Regions from separate parts of the Loigolactobacillus coryniformis subsp. coryniformis KCTC 3167 genome, predicted to be linked through region 2. Evidence: riboswitches for the same ligand, from Rfam matches in the RefSeq annotation. Region 2 holds a riboswitch; the other holds the start of a gene.
The links. A riboswitch is a leader RNA that binds a small molecule or an ion and turns the genes downstream of it on or off. The one in region 2 is predicted to bind preQ1.
Positions count from the first base shown of each region.

Region 1: it holds a riboswitch for preQ1, as region 2 does, so the genes downstream of both, LC20001_RS06580 (QueT transporter family protein) here and LC20001_RS01130 (nucleoside hydrolase) in region 2, are expected to answer to the same signal.

Region 1 is NZ_CP017713.1:1,331,109-1,334,245, forward strand. It holds gene LC20001_RS06570 (3-oxoacyl-ACP reductase) at 1-540, opposite strand, end outside; gene LC20001_RS06575 (DUF2829 domain-containing protein) at 540-764, opposite strand; gene LC20001_RS06580 (QueT transporter family protein) at 839-1,330, opposite strand; PreQ1 riboswitch class I at 1,338-1,382, opposite strand; gene LC20001_RS14385 (SPJ_0845 family protein) at 1,486-1,629, opposite strand; gene LC20001_RS06585 (ABC transporter substrate-binding protein/permease) at 2,098-3,137, shown strand, end outside.
Region 2 is NZ_CP017713.1:233,440-236,576, forward strand. It holds gene LC20001_RS01120 (IS30 family transposase) at 1-632, shown strand, start outside; gene LC20001_RS01125 (hypothetical protein) at 883-1,665, opposite strand; PreQ1 riboswitch class I at 1,835-1,879, shown strand; gene LC20001_RS01130 (nucleoside hydrolase) at 1,903-2,889, shown strand; gene LC20001_RS01135 (ECF transporter S component) at 2,889-3,137, shown strand, end outside.

The sequences.
Region 1 (3,137 bases), 1.1 Mb from region 2:
GATGCCCTTGGCGGCATAATCATAATCGATTTGTTTGGTCAGACCAATCACACCATGTTTAGCCGTCGTGTAAGCCACGCCGCCACCACCAGCGACTAAGCCAGCGATCGAAGCCATATTGATGATCACACCATGTTTTTGGGCCAACATTTGCGGTAATAACGCTTGAGCAAACAAAAATTGACTGGTGAGATTAGTAGCTAAAATGTTTTGCCAACTAGCTAATGTGGTCGCTAATAGTGGGGCGTAGGCGTCCAAAACGCCAGCAGTATTCAGCAGCAAGTCGATATGATCTAATTGTTCCAGCGCATGACTAACACTGGCTTGGATCGCTGCGGCATCGCGAACATCTACTTGCTCAAAAAAGAATTGCTGCGGGTATTGTTGCGTCAGTTGTTCAATCGAAGCATTGCTTTGGCGATCAATACCGAAGACAAGGACACCTTGAGCTAAAAAAGCCGTTGCTTGGGCATGACCGATACCAGAAGCCACACCAGTGATCAAAGCGTGCTGGTGAGCTAATTCGGGATAGGTTGCCATTATTCGACCACTTGCCAGTCGGTGGCGAGTAGGTCGCAGCTAGTTGGTTGAAACATTGACAAGCTAGGTACTTCGTCGGTTTTGATCAAAAAGTAAGGATTGATTGCTTCACCATGATAAGTTGCATCGTTAACTAGAAAGATGTACTGTTCACTACCTTCCCAGCCACTACGAATGACTTTTTTGCCAGCTGCTAATAAGGGTAAAACTTCATTAAAAGACATATTAAATCCCTCCTATTTTACAATTAAGATTAGGCGTTAGCGAATTACGCTAACTTGTAAACGCGACCCGGAAATTAGGCGGTTAGGTCGATCCGCTTAACTAAAATATAAAATAAAATTGCGCCGATGATTAACGAGATCAATTCACCGAAAGCGACGCTAAAGTAAGTTGGCCAAAAAGGGGCTTTGCTGACGAGGTGTAACTCTAAGGCGACGCTCCACATCGCGATGGTACAAATAATTGTACTAGTGGTTAATTTAGCCGCGACACTTTTTAAGCGCCGACTAAGATAGTAGCTAACGGTCGTCATGACCAGTGTGCCTAAAGTCCCAAAGATGATATCGATGATCCCCAAGGGTGAAAATAAATTGACGATCGCGCAGCCAATGGTTAACGCCCAGATGTAGCGTTTGTTAAAAATAGCCAAATGATTCAGCATTTCCGAAAAACGTAGCTGAGTCGCGCCAAAGCTCCATGGTGCCACCAACATGGTGATTGCAATATAAAGCGCGGCGATCACGCCAATCTTAGTCAGTGAACTGGTTTTGATCCTAGTTTTTTCCATTATAAATAGCCTCCTAGTTTTTTTCGGTGGGATGGTCACGAACCACCACTGACAAATTGTCAGACTTGCAGCATTAAGTATAACAAACTCAGCCGCTATGGGGAAATTTTGCCAGAAAAAAACTCAAGTCAGCGCTGACTTGAGTTGAGTTGGTTTTATTTTTTTGATGCGTCTTTTTTTGTGACTTTAGCTTCTTTAGGTTTTTTTGCAACTGGTTTTTCAACAGGCTTTTTTGGATCCAAGGCGAATTTATCGAATAATTCGTTTAGCGTGTTGTCTTGTTTCATGGTAAGTCCCATTGCCATCATCCTTTCTTTACTTGGTACCTATTTTAGCAGAAAAGTGGCAACTTTGCTCAGATAAGTGTTAGCCTTTTTCCAGCTTAAGCAAAACCTAAAGTTATTGCGCTTTTGTTTAAGTTTAGGCGTTAATTATTTATTTGAGCAGGTTATTTTTTTGCTTATAGTAAGCGCTTTTTGTATATTGGTAGCAATGCCTGCATATTTGTTTAACTTAACCGGTTAATGACGAATTTAGCTTACCATAGGTTTTTGTACGCTACTTTTAGTTTGATCGAGTGCTTTTTAATTGAATAGTCGATTGAATTTATGCATAAATGTAATTATTTATCGAAAATACTTGCATAAAAAATCATTAGCAGGTATAATCGACCTATTGAATATCAAGTGTGAGTTTTTTAGCGGTCAGTATGTTGGGGTACCGCGAAAAATTTCGCAAAAATGTAGATTAGATAGGTAGGCAAGCACATGAAGAAAATAATGAGCTGGTTAATGTTAGTCGTCACAGTTAGTGTGGCGTTGCTCGGCGGATTTGCGCAACCGTCACATGCCGCAACGGCGACGACGGATGATTCGTTGGCACGGGTTAAGGAAAAAGGGACGTTGGTCATGGGGACAAGTCCTGACTATCCACCGTATGAATTCTTAGTCAATCGTGGCGGTAAAGATTGTGTTGTCGGGATGGACGTGGATATCGCTAAGAAAATCGCCAAAGATTTAGGCGTTAAATTAGTGATCAAACAAATGGATTTTGATTCTTTATTGGTCGCTTTGGAAACCAATAAGGTCGATATGGTTATTTCCGGGATGTCACCAACGCCGGCACGGCAAAAGAGTGTTGATTTTTCCAAGGTCTACTATAAAGGTGGCCAATCGATCATCATTAATAAGGCGGATAAAGGGTTATACAAGAATAAAGATTCTTTCCGCAACAAAGCCGTTGGCGCACAGACTGGGAGTATCCAGTATAATTTAGGTAAGAAACAAATCAAAGGTTCGACGGTCAAAGGCTTGGCTAAAATCAGCGATTTAATTTTGGCGTTGAAGAGTCATAAAGTCGAAGGTGTGATCATGGAAGAACCGTCGGCTCAAGCTTATGTGGATAATGATCCTGATTTAGCAATGATCGATGGTAAATTCAGTCTTGGTAGCGGTGAAAATAACACGGCGATTGGCTTTAAGAAGGGGTCAACTTCATTAGTCAATGCCGTCAATAAGTCGGTTGACGAGATCAATCAAAAGAACTTAACGAAGACTTATTTGAAGCATGCTGGGACGTTTATGAAGACCAACACGAAGAACACTAGCATGTGGCATTACGCAGGTTACTTCGTAAAAGGGGTCGAGTATACTTTACTGATCACCGTTGTCAGTGTCTTCTTTGGTATTTTACTTGGGATTCTCTTCGCTTTGATGCGTTTGAGCAAGATGAAGTTGATCCATGGTTTAGGGGTTGCCTACATCGAATTCGTTCGGGGCACACCGTTGATGATTCAAGTAATGTTCGT
Region 2 (3,137 bases):
TCTCGACCAAGACGCTATACCACTATATTGATGCCCAGTTACTTGAAGTCCGTAATCTTGATCTACTCGAAAAAACGCGCCACCGTGCTAAACATCATCACTCGATCAAGCACAAGCGTCTGGCCGGACGGAGTATTGATGAACGGCCTAAAAGTATCGACCAGCGCCAAGAGTTCGGCCATTTCGAATTGGACACCGTGGTGGGCAAGCGCAACGGTCAAGAGAGTGTGATCTTAACGCTGATCGAGCGTCAATCCCGCTGCCAAATTCTACGTTTGATCGATGGTCGTGATGCCGATTCAGTCAACTATGAGCTGGCCAAGATCTGTCAAGAATACGGATCAATCATGAAGTCAGTTACTGCCGATAATGGCGCTGAGTTCTCGGAAGTTGGCGCTGTACTTACCGGTGTCGCTGACCTTTATTATGCCCATCCATATCGTTCCTCTGAGCGTGGGACTAACGAAGCGCATAATCGAATGATCCGCCGCGATGTACCCAAGGGTCTATCCATGGATATTTTGGGTCCTCATGATATCCAAGCAGTTGAGTCAAAGCTAAACAATTTACCGCGCCGGCAAACTGGCTATCAAACACCCAAAGAGCTTTTCTCCGCTGCTTCCGCCGGTTAAGTTAAGTCCATAAAATATGAATATTAATGAAAATACTGATTTAATAGGATTTATCGTGTGGCTAATTTGTTCTTGCAATTTGGGAACAAATTTACACCTAAATGGGTTGATTTTTTTGATAGAATTTGTTTCATGTGGAACGAGAAATTGAAGTTTATCAAAATATGGTCAACTGTAACCAAAAAAATGCTGTGAACGTCAAACCATTTTAGTGGTTTAACACGTTCACAGCACTTTTTAGTTGGAGCAGCTAATGTACCAGCCGTAATACTCGTAGTAGGCCATTTAGCAATAGGCTAATGATCACAGACATGATCAACCAACTGACGATCATTAAGCCAGCATGTTCGATCAGCTTGGCCGCGGTGTCGCTTAAACCTAAAATCGCAATCAAACCACTAATGACCAGTACTAACAGCAGCGTCGTTAATACGCCAGTGGCTGAGTTTTTGAAATCGGCTGGGCTTAAATCAAAACCGCCTAAAGTGATATTGGTTATTAACGCTAACCAAATCAGCAGTAAGGGTAACGAACTAAGCGAAAAGCTACCTAGTAGCCATTGCAATGCGTCGCCGCTGGGATTAGTGACAAAAGTTTCTAGACGCTGATAAGTCACTGGTAATAACAGGTAGGTGCTAAGGTACATCGCTGCGGTGCAACCGAAAATAGGCGCGATACCGATAAATAAATTACCCATTGTAGGCCAAAATCTTTTAGTTGCAGCGTGTTTGACGTAACCAAGCGCTTGCTCGGTCGAATTTGCATTGAGGTGCCAGGGTAGCACTAATAATCTATAATCGATAATTTTATGGTGAAAAAGTAACGCTGTTAGCAGATGGCTAGTTTCATGCAAAACAATGCCTAGACCGCCTAAATAAACTTGGGCTTGCAGGCCGAATTGATTGACTAACATCTGTTTAGAGTTGCGATTGAGGTAAGTAAGCACCAATACGAATAAAAAAGGTAGTAAAAATAGATAGCCGATCAGCGGCAAACAGATAGCTAAAAATGCCGCCATAAACTGTGTGAGCATTAATTTGATCCCTTCTAAATAGACTTAGTTTAGCAGTTTTAAGTGGTTGGCAAACGTAAATATGTTTTTTATAGTTTATTTTTAAAGTTTTGTTTGGGGCAACCTGCGCTAGGCAAAGCTACGGCTAACTTGTATACTAAAACTGTGCATTTATAAAAACAGGCGTCAGTCTGGTCTGGTTCGTGAACTTCCCAGGATAAAAAACCAAGTATCTCAATTGAAGAAAGAGGTTGGAGAATGAATGCGAAAAAAGTTATTATTGACTGTGATCCTGGCATCGATGATAGTTTGGCGCTGATGTTAGCGTTGGCGTCACCGGAATTCGATGTTATTGGGATCACGATTGTTTGTGGTAATGTGCCCACTGGTCTCGGTGCTGAAAATGCGCTGAAAATCTTGCAGCGGGCGCAACGTTTGGATATTCCCGTTTACATGGGCGCTACGCAACCACTAAAGCGCGACTATGTTAGCGCGCAAGACACCCATGGTATGGATGGACTAGGCGAATCGGCGCTAGCCAACGTCACTGAAGTGCGGCCGCACATGGGTGCAGTTAGTTTCCTGAATCACACGTTACAGGCAAATCATGATGTGACTGTGATCGCGTTAGGCCCACTGACCAATATTGCGTTGGCGTTGCAGCAGGATCTAACTGCTTGGCAACATGTGGCTGAGTTTGTGTCAATGGGTGGCAGCTTTCACAGTCCGGGCAATTGTTCACCAGTGGCTGAATATAATTATTGGTGTGACCCGGATGCGGCCCAGCAAGTTTATGCGACCATGCCGGTGCCGATCAAAATGATCGGTTTAGACGTAACGCGTAAAATAGTGCTCACACCTAGTTTGTTGGCCTATGCGCAGCGGGTAGATCCAAAAGTCGGCGGTTTTATCGCCCAGATCACCCAATTTTATTTTGATTTTCATTGGCAGCAAGAAAAAGTCATCGGTTGCGTGATCAATGATCCATTGGCCGTAGCCTATGCGATCAATCCTAGTTTGTGTTGCGGTTTTAGCAGTTACACCACTGTAGTCACGGACGGCATTGCGCTGGGGCAAACTATCAGTGACACCGCTAATTTTTGGCAGCGACCGACCAACAGTTTAGTATTAACTGAAGTCGCAGCTTTTCGTTTTTGGCAATTGTTCTTGAATCGGGTTATAAGTGCACAGGAACCTGAATTAAGTGTTATTTTACGACAATTACATTATACGGAGGCTGAATGATGGCACGAAAAATGAAACCACGGGTGCTAGTTTTCTTGGCATTGTGTGTGGCTTTGAATCTAGTTGGCGGCAACTTGGCGTTGTTGCTGCGGTTACCAGTATATTTAGATACGTTGGGTACGATTTTAGCGGCCGCATGTCTAGGACCGTGGGCTGGGATGTTGGTCGGCTTAACGGGTAGCTTAGTTACTGGTTTGACCACCGATCTATTCTCGCTATATTACTTACCGGTGCAACTGATCGTCGGC